One region of the Agathobaculum hominis genome, then DNA from elsewhere that is predicted to be linked to it. Evidence: predicted binding sites of a transcription regulator. Region 1 holds the regulator's gene; the other holds the start of a gene.
What was found. The regulator Rex, encoded in region 1, represses fermentation and respiration genes when NADH is low (regulators of the CRP and FNR family bind a similar motif). The targets are predictions, from matches to a motif close to ATTGTTAANNNNTTAACAAT.
Positions count from the first base shown of each region.

Region 2: the regulator Rex is predicted to act here: its motif matches at 2,514-2,533, upstream of H8S02_RS08875 (acetyl-CoA C-acetyltransferase).

Region 1 is NZ_JACOPK010000009.1:90,185-95,054, forward strand. It holds gene H8S02_RS10220 (MATE family efflux transporter) at 1-556, opposite strand, end outside; gene H8S02_RS10225 (AraC family transcriptional regulator) at 752-1,615, shown strand; gene H8S02_RS10230 (redox-sensing transcriptional repressor Rex) at 1,674-2,321, opposite strand; gene H8S02_RS10235 (isocitrate/isopropylmalate family dehydrogenase) at 2,425-3,582, opposite strand; gene H8S02_RS10240 (aconitate hydratase) at 3,689-4,870, opposite strand, start outside.
Region 2 is NZ_JACOPK010000007.1:124,331-129,200, reverse strand. It holds gene H8S02_RS08880 (enoyl-CoA hydratase-related protein) at 110-928, opposite strand; gene H8S02_RS08875 (acetyl-CoA C-acetyltransferase) at 1,243-2,433, opposite strand; gene H8S02_RS08870 (acyl CoA:acetate/3-ketoacid CoA transferase) at 2,627-4,195, opposite strand; gene H8S02_RS08865 (hypothetical protein) at 4,277-4,558, opposite strand; gene H8S02_RS08860 (4-hydroxyphenylacetate 3-hydroxylase family protein) at 4,643-4,870, opposite strand, start outside.

The DNA.
Region 1 (4,870 bases):
GAAAGCCGAGATTGCCGTAGATCAGCAGATAGTTCAGGCATACGTTGATGACGAGCGTCGAGCCGGAGATCATGTAGCCGATCCTGACCACGCCGATCGAACGCAGCGACGCGACAAGGATATTCGTGATGGTGAAGATGACGTAGGTATAGCGGATGATGCTGAAATATTTCGCGCCCTCCGCGATGACTGCCGGGTCGTTCGAGAGCAGGCTCAGGATCTGGTTCGGCCAGCCGAATACGAGGATGAACAGCAGCACTGCGAGCGCGCCGCCGAAGCGCAGCGCCACACCGATGATGTGCGGAATGGGCTCGAGCTTTTTCCTGCCCCAGTACTGCGAGCCCATAACGACCGCGCCCTCGCCCGCGCCGACGACCAGCATCTGGAGCAGGAACTGGATCTGGTTGCACAGACTGACGCCGCCCATCGCGTTCTGGCTGTAACGTCCGAGCATGAGCGTATCCATCATGTTGACGCCGTAGGTCAGCAGATTCTGCAGCGCCAGAGACAGCGCTAAAATCATAAACGACTTATAAAACGTCTTTTCCTTTATCATAGCATATTCCCCCAAACCATCCGGCGAAAGAACGGGTTTTGCAGGATTTTTCTTTCTGCACCCCTCGTATTCTCCTTCGGATGTTTCCTTATTAAGATATTACCGAAAATTCATGCCATTGACAATAACAAAACACTGCAATCTATTTATATTTTGTGCTATAATGACAGCAATCACAAAAAGGAGGCTGCCGTCATGAAGGTCACAGAAGAAGCCGGGGTGCTCGCGCGTTCAGAGCGCTTCTTTGCCACCCCCGGCACGGTCGCGCGCGGACTGTTCTACTACATCACGCGCGCCGGGCATTATTACTACGATGAAAATTATGATTTCCGCGACAACTGCGAGATCGCGCATCTCGAAAGCCACCGCAACTTCTATCTGCTCTATGTGCGCGCCGGGACGATGTACGTCCGCACCGACCACGAATTTTCGGTCGAGCGCGGACAGGCTGCGCTCGTGGACTGCCGCAGACCTCACCGCTTTTTCACGCACAGTGACGCAGAAGCGCTCTGGCTGCACTTCGACGGAGCGAACTCGGGCGCATTTTTCGAGCAGATCATCGCCTTTCACGGTGGCAGACAGGTGTTCACGCCTGCCGCCGCGCTGCATCTCGAGCAGGAGCTTGCGCAGCTCATCCTCGGCCTGCGGACCGGCGAAACCAGTGAGGTCGAGCGCTCGCAGGCCCTGTACCGCATTCTGTGCGGCCTGCTCCTGCCGCAGCGCGCGCACAGTCCCGCAGAAAACGACGCAGTCGCGCAGGCTGTGCGCTTCATCGACAGCCATCTGACCGAGGAGCTCCCGGTCCGCAGCATCGCCGCGCACGTCAACCTCAGTACATCGCATTTCTCGCGCATTTTCCGCGCCTCGACCGGCTTTTCGCCGCATGAGTATATCATGCTCCACCGTATCGACGAGGCGAAATCGCTGCTGCACTCGACCGGCCTTTCGGTCAGCGAGATCGCGTTCCGCGTGGGATTTCGGAGCGAGGTCAATTTTATCGCGGCATTCCGCTCGAAAACCGGCCAGTCCCCCACCCAGTTTCGAAACAATCTGCTGTAAACTGCAAAAGAAAGGGAGAGCACAGCTATTTCCGTGCTCTCCCTTTCGTTTTATGGTCTCAGTCCTCGTTCTCCTCAGCCATGCCGACAAGCTGGCACAGCGTCATAAGGCTGTCCGACAGATGTACATTCTCGACCGGAACACCGAGTCCCTCCAGATGCAGATCCTCGCCCGTGAAGTTCCACAGGCCGCGGATGCCGCGCTCGACCAGACTGCGCGCGATCGCCGGCGCGTTGCCGCGCGGGATGGTCAGCACCGCAACATCCGGGTGGAGTTCGTCGATATAGTGGTCAAGCTCTTTTGCGTCCCTCACCTCATAGCCGCCAAAGCTGCGGCCGATCAGCTCCGGACTGGCGTCGAATGCACACAGCAGCTCAAAGCCGCTCGCAGAGAAATTGAAGTTGTTGAGCAAGGCGCGGCCGAGGTTGCCGGCGCCCAGAAGAATCGCCGTGCGTCCTGCGCGCAGGCCCAGGATCGCGCCGAGCTCCTCCTGCAGCTTTTCGATATTGTAGCCGTAGCCCTGCTGACCGAAGCCGCCGAAGCAGTTGAAATCCTGCCGGATCTGCGACGCCGTCAGCCCCATCCGCTCGGCCAGTGCGCGCGAGGAGATGCGCTGCGCGCCTTCGGCTTTCAGCTCGCAGATGTTGCGATAATATCGCGGTAAACGCTGAATTACCGCTTTAGATACCTCTTGCCTGTGTTCCACCGTCTCTCCCCTCTCTTCGTTATTTTCTTCCTTTGCTTCCGAGAATGCGCACGTGCCCTGCAAACTCCCTCCGCAAGGCACGCACCACTGTTATCAACTTGGATTAAAGCTTTGCGATCGTCTCGAGAACGTAATCCGTGAACTCCTGTGCGGTCGCACCGGTATCGCGGCCGGTCACAACGACCTTGCGCTCCTCAACCATGCAGATGTCGAGCGCACGGTCGAGCTTTTTCGCCAGCTCGATCTCACCGATATGCTCGAGCAGCATGACGGCTGCACGCAGCACGGAGGACGGGTCGGCATACTTTGCGCGGCCTTCCTTGACCATGCGCGGTGCAGAGCCGTGGATGGCCTCGAACATTGCGTAGCGCTTGCCGATATTCGCCGAGCCTGCGGTACCGACGCCGCCCTGGATCTCAGCTGCCTCGTCGGTGATGATGTCGCCGTACAGATTGGGCAGGACAACGACCTTGAAGTCGCGGCGGCGCTTGTCGTCGAGCAGCTTTGCGGTCATGATGTCGATGTACCAGTCGTCAAAAACAACCTCCGGGTACTCTGCGGCAACCTTCTGGCAGGTATCAAGGAACTTGCCGTCGGTGGTCTTGATGATATTCGCCTTGGTGACGCAGGAAACGCGGTTCTTGCCGGTCTTGCGCGCATAATCAAAGGCCAGACGCGCGATGCGCTCGCAGCCCTGCGAGGTCGCAACGGTGAAGTCGATGAACAGATCGTCGTCGATCTGCACGCCCTGCGAGCCGACAGCGTAGCCGCCCTCGGTGTTCTCGCGGTAGAACGTCCAGTCGATGCCGAGCTCCGGAACCTTTACCGGACGGACGTTCGCGAACAGGTCGAGACCCTTGCGCATGGCAACGTTCGCGGACTCAACGTTCGGCCACGGATCGCCCTTGCGCGGGGTCGTGGTGGGGCCCTTCAGGATAACATGGCACTGCTTGAGCTGCTCCATGACGTCGGGCGGAATCGCACAGCCGAGCTCGGCGCGGCGCTCGATGGTCAGGCCGTCGATGACGCGGAACTCGACCTTGCCGGCCTTTACCTTGTCTGCGAGCAGAACCTCAAGTGCGTGCTGCGCCATGCCGGTGATCATCGGGCCGATGCCGTCGCCGCCGCACACGCCGATGATGAGCTTGTCGAGCTTGGAATAATCAATAAAATCGTCCTGCGCCTTCATATCCATGATACGCTTGCGCTGGCTCTCTACTACTGCTTCAAATTTATCCAGAACAGACTGGTCGATAGACATTGGGTTGTCCTCCTGTCGCATTGATATTATTTTAACAAATTAACGTCATTCTGTCAAGGCGGACCGGACAGACATTCTCTCCTGTCCGCCGCCCCGGTTTCAGCTCTTACTTGTTCGCCTGCTGACGCGCGTAGAGCAGCGTGCCGCCCGCGAGCAGCGCATGGCGCTGACGCTCGGAGACCTCGCAGTCTGCCTTGAAGGTCCTGCCGCCGCAGACGACCGTGACCTGCTCGCCGTTCTTTACTTCCTCGAGAACGTTCGGCAGAGAGATCTCGTCGAGCAGATTGATCGCATCGTAATCCGCCGGATCTGCGAAGGTCAGCGGAATAATGCCGGAGTTGACCAGATTTGCCTTGTGGATGCGCGCGAAGGACTTGCACAGGACAGCCTTGACGCCCAGATACAGCGGAACGAGCGCCGCATGCTCACGGGACGAGCCCTGACCGTAGTTTGCGCCGCCGACGATGATGCCGCCGCCCTGCTCCTTGCAGCGGGACGGGAAATCCTTGTCCACGTTGATGAAGCAGTAGTTGGAGTAGAACGGGACGTTCGAGCGGTACGGGAGCAGCTTCGCGCCGGCCGGAAGGATATGGTCGGTGGTGATGTTGTCCTCGGTCTTGAGCACGACCTTGCCGGTATAGGACGCCTCGAGCGCCTTGCCGAGCGGGAACGGCTTGATGTTCGGGCCGCGGACGACCTCGACCTCAGCCGGATTTTCCGCCGGCTTTACGATCATGTTGTCGTTGATGACGAAATGCTCAGGCATCTCGATCTCCGGCATCTCGCCGAGCGTGCGCGGATCGACCAGATGACCTGCCAGAGCGGACGCCGCCGCGACCTCCGGGGAGACGAGATAGATCTTCGCGTCCTGCGTGCCGGAGCGGCCCTCAAAGTTGCGGTTGAAGGTACGCAGGGAAACGCCTGCGGACTCCGGGGACTGACCCATGCCGATGCAGGGGCCGCAGGCACACTCGAGAATACGCGCACCGGCGGAAATGATGTCGGAAAGCGCGCCGTTCTGCGCGAGCATGTTGAATACCTGCTTGGAGCCCGGGCTGATGGTCAGGGAAACGTTCGGGTCGACGGTCTTGCCCTTGAGGATCGCCGCGACCTTCATCATATCATAATAGGAAGAGTTGGTGCACGAGCCGATGCAGCACTGGTTGATCGGGATCTCACCGATCTCCGTGACCTTCTTTACGTTGTCCGGCATATGCGGCATCGCTGCGAGCGGCTCGAGTGCGGACAGATCGACGGTGTACTCCTCGTCGTACTCTGCGTCCGGGTC
Region 2 (4,870 bases), on a different contig from region 1:
ATAAAACCTCTCTCTTACTCACTCATCGGTTCTTTGATTGTGATTTCTCGGAAATCAATGCAGAAGGGGAGCGGTGAAGCTCCCCTCATGCGGATGTACACAAGGGAAATTACTTGTTCTTGAATTCCTTGGCCGGCTTGTCGCGGTTCTTGTCGAGGAAGTAAGCCATGCCGTACTTCTGGTCCTCGGTAGCGAAGCACTGTGCAAAGACATTGCCCTCGAACTTCAGAGCAGAGTTCAGGTCGGTCTGCTGACCAACGTTGACAGCTTCCTTGACCAGAGAAACAGCGATCGGAGCCTGAGCAGCGATCTCCTCAGCGAGCTTTACAGCCTCGTCGAGCAGGTTCTCGAGCGGATATACGTAGTTAACCAGACCCATGTCCAGAGCGTCCTGAGCGGAGTAGTTGCCGCGTGCAGTGTAGAGCATTTCCTTAGCCTTGCCTGCGCCTACGAGGCGAGCCAGACGCTGGGTGCCGCCGCAGCCCGGGGTGATGCCCAGACCAACTTCCGGCTGACCGAAGGTTGCGTTCTCGGAAGCGAGACGGATGTCGCAGGACATAGCCAGCTCGCAGCCGCCGCCGAGGCAGAAGCCGTTGATTGCAGCGATGACCGGGCGCTTGAAGTTCTCGATCTTCCAGCAGACGCGGTTGGACTCGTTGCCGAACAGCTTGCCTTCCTCACAGGTCTTGGTAGCCATCTCGGAGATGTCTGCGCCTGCAACGAAGGAGTTGACGGTCTTGCCCTTCTTGTTGACGGTGGAAGAACCGGTCAGAACGACAGCGTAAACGTTGTCCAGATCCTTAGCCAGCTCGTCGAAAGCTTCCTCGAGCTGAGCGTACATGTCGGTGGACAGAGCGTTCATGGCCTTCATATGCTCGATCTTAACGATGGCAACATGGCCCTTTTTTTCGATTACTACGTCAGTCATTTTTAAGACTTCCTTTCAGTATATGTTCTCCAAGGCTGACCCTCGGAGATCGTCCCCATGCGGAGACGGACAAACATCCGGAGGATGTTTGAGTCAAATGAGAGCAGGAACGAGTTCCTGTTCGTAAAAACGCGGGGCGTGTACCTGCGTTTTGGCCGTAGCCCTCTAAACCTTATTCCGCCGCAGTGCGGCGATAAGATGAGAGCACACCCCGACCCAGCCGCCGTGGGCGGCGTCGTTCGGGTATCCAAAATCAGTTTCCACGGAACTGATTTTGGTATATAGGGGGCTTTTGAAGCCCCCTATAGCAAGATTTACTTGCAGAGCTCGTCGCGCTCGACGATGATAGCTTCGCCCATACCGCCGCCGATGCACATGGTAGCCAGACCGATGGTCAGGTCGCGCTTGATCATTTCGTAGATCAGGGTGGTGGTGATGCGGCAGCCTGCTGCGCCGATCGGGTGGCCCAGAGCGATTGCGCCGCCGTTTACGTTAACCTTGTCCATATCAAAGCCAAGCTCACGGTTAACAGCAGCAGCCTGTGCAGCAAATGCCTCGTTGGACTCGATCAGGTCGAGGTCAGCAACGGTCAGACCTGCGCGGGACAGAGCCTGACGGGTGGACTCGATCGGGCCTACGCCCATGATGGACGGATCGCAGCCTACAGAGCCCCAGGCACGAACCTTAGCCAGCGGCTTGAGACCGTTTGCCTTGACGAACTCCTCGGAAGCGATGATCATTGCAGCGCCTGCATCGTTGATGCCGGAAGCGTTGCCTGCGGTTACGGTGCCGCCGTCCTTCTTGAATGCCGGGCGCAGCTTGCCGAGGATCTCCAGAGTGGTGTTCGGCTTTACGTGCTCATCGGTATCGAAGATAACGGTTTCCTTCTTCTTCTTGACTTCGATCGGAACGATCTCGTCCTTGAAGCGGCCGCTAGCGATAGCGGCAGCAGCCTTCTGCTGGGAAGCGAGAGCGATCTCGTCCTGCATCTGACGGGTGATGCCGTACTTTTCAGCTACGTTTTCAGCGGTGATGCCCATGTGATACTGGTTGAATACATCAAATACGCCGTCGTATACCATCATATCGACCAGCTTCTTGTCGCCCATGCGAGCACCCCAGCGGGTATCGCGGGAGATGTACGGAGCACCGGACATAGACTCGCAGCCGCCTACCAGCATCATCTTGTTCTCGCCGGAACGGATGATCTGGGTGCCGAGGGAGATGGCACGCATGGAGGAAGCGCAAACCTTGTTCAGGGTCATAGCCGGGGTGGTGATCGGCAGACCGGACTTCAGGCAAACCTGACGTGCTACGTTCTGGCCTACGCCGCCCTGCAGTACCTGACCGAACAGAACCTCGTCGATTGCTTCCTTGTCAACGCCTGCACGCTCGATAGCTGCCTTTGCAGCAGCGGTGCCAAGCTCGGAGGAGTGTACATCGCGGAGGGTGCCGCCGTAAGTGCCGATTGCAGTACGGGCAGCGGAACAGATGTAAACGTTCATTTAGCTGTTTCTCCTTTTCTACTGATGCGGCGAAAAAACTATGCCGCCGCACGGTGATGAAAACTCGATTGATTTCTGAGTTCGTTAATATTTTATCAAACTCTTGAGCAGAATGCAAGGGCAAATATTAAATTCATATAATTCGCATGAAAATAATATATGCCGCTTGCATATCATGCACAAAATACAGACGTTATTCGATGGTCAGACCCATCAGCTCTTCGTGGAAAATGCGCTCGTCCATCAGCTTGATGGTGCCGTCTGCCTGATAAGCGATCTTCGGCTCGAACTCCATCTGGTCGAGGATCTGGGTCTGGAGGTCGATGCCCGGAGCGATCTCGATCAGGGTGATGCCTTCCGGACGCAGCTCGAATACGCAGCGCTCGGTGATGTACAGAACCGGCTGATGAACCTCGTTCGCGTAGTCGCCGGAGAAGGTGATATGCTCAACCTGCTTTACGAACTTCTTCTTCGCGCCCTCCTGCGTGATGACCAGCTTGCCGTCCTTGCACTCGGTCTTGAGGCCCTTTGCAGTAAAGGTGCCGCAGTATACGACCTTCTTTGCGTTCTGGGTGATGTCGATGAAGCCGCCTGCACCAGCCAGACGGGTGCCGAACTTGGAAACGTTCAGGTCGCCGTTCGGAGCAGTCTCAGCCAGGCCGAGGAATGCAACGTCAAGGCCGCCGCCCTGATAGAAGTCGAACTGTACGTTGTGCGGGATGATGCACATTGCGTTTGCAGCAGCGCCGAACTGAGTGCCGCCGTAGGGAACGCCTGCGATAGAACCTGCCTCAACGGTCAGGGTCATGTTGTCGGAAATGCCTTCCTCAGCTGCAACGTTAGCGATCTTCTCCGGTGCGCCGGTGCCGAGGTTGACGATAGCGTCCTTCGGCAGCTCCATAGCAGCACGGCGGGCGATGATCTTCTTAGCGTCCATCGGGATCGGCGGGATAGCGTCGACCGGAATGCGGAACTCGCCGGTCAGAGCGCCGTCATACGGCATGCCGAGGCACTGCATGTTCTCCTCTTCGGTACCTACGACGACAGAGTCAACGTAGATGCCCGGGATAGCAACGAGCTTCGGATCCAGAGAGCCGCCCTGAACGATCTTCTCGACCTGAACGATTACCTTGCCGCCGGAGTTCTTGCAGGCCTGAGCCATTGCAGTTACGTCCAGAGGACCGATCTCGCGATGTACGGTGCAGTTGCCGTACTCGTCGCAGTAGGAAGCGCGCAGGAATACAACGTTGATCGGGAAGCCCTTGTAGAGCAGGCGCTCCTGGCCTTCGATGTTGACAACCTTTACGAGGTCTTCCTTGGTAACGTCGTTGAGCTTGCCGCCGCCGTTGCGCGGGTCAGCAAAGGTCTTCAGGCCGACGTGGGTGATGGTGCCGATGTTGTGAGCGGCAATATCACGGTACATATGAGAAATGACGCCCTGCGGCAGGTTGTAAGCCTCGATCTTGTTGTTCAGAGCGAGCTCGCCCAGACGGGGAGCACGGTCCCAGTGACCGCCGATAACGCGCTTGACCATGCCTTCGTGACCGTAGTGGTCGCCGCCGGTACCGTCGCGGTGGCCCTGACCTGCTGCGAAGAACAGGGTCAGATCCTTCGGATGACCGGTCTCAAGAAAACGCTTCTCAAGAGCCTTGGACAGGGTCTCCGGGCATGCGCAGGATACGAAACCGCCGGTAGCGATGGTGTCGCCGTCCTGAACCTTGAGAGCGGCCTCCTCTGCGGAGATAATGCTTACTTTCTTCATGTTGATCTCCTCCTAAATGTTAATGCAATCCTGGCCGGGGCAGGGGGAAGGAAAACCTCCTGCGGCCAATGTTTCCGTCGTTTATCCGGCGGAATGCGACGCGGCAGCGCGGATCTCGTCGATCGCGCTCTGCATATCGTCTCTCGATGTGATAACAATGCGGTGGTCGGCTTCGATCTCCTCATAGAGGTAGGGGCAGCCGGTGCACCCGCGGATGATAAGCAGCACGTCGTAATGCGCGCCCTCCTCCGGGAGGGAGAATGAGGCGGCATCCGAAAGGGCGGAACGCACAGTGCTGTAGCATTCGCCGCGATCGTGGCGCGGATTGCAGCCGCCGCAGAACTTCACGGTGCAGTGCAGCATGCGTATGTTATCCCCTTTCATACTGTATCGCAAATACAGGCACTCACGGTTTATGGTCCATGAGTGCCTGTGAATTGCTCTGGATTACTGGATGCGAGCGATCTTCTTAGCCAGTTCCTTCTTCATTTCGAGGTTGGACTGACGGGCAATCATGATACGCTGAGCCTGCGGAGAGCCTGCGCCGTGCATGGACTCGGGCAGATAGCCGACAGCTGCGGTACCCATGGTCATGTTCTCGATCAGACGCAGCAGACGCATACGGTCCTCGGTCGGAACGGAAGCAACGCCCTTGAGGTACTTCTCGATGTAGGG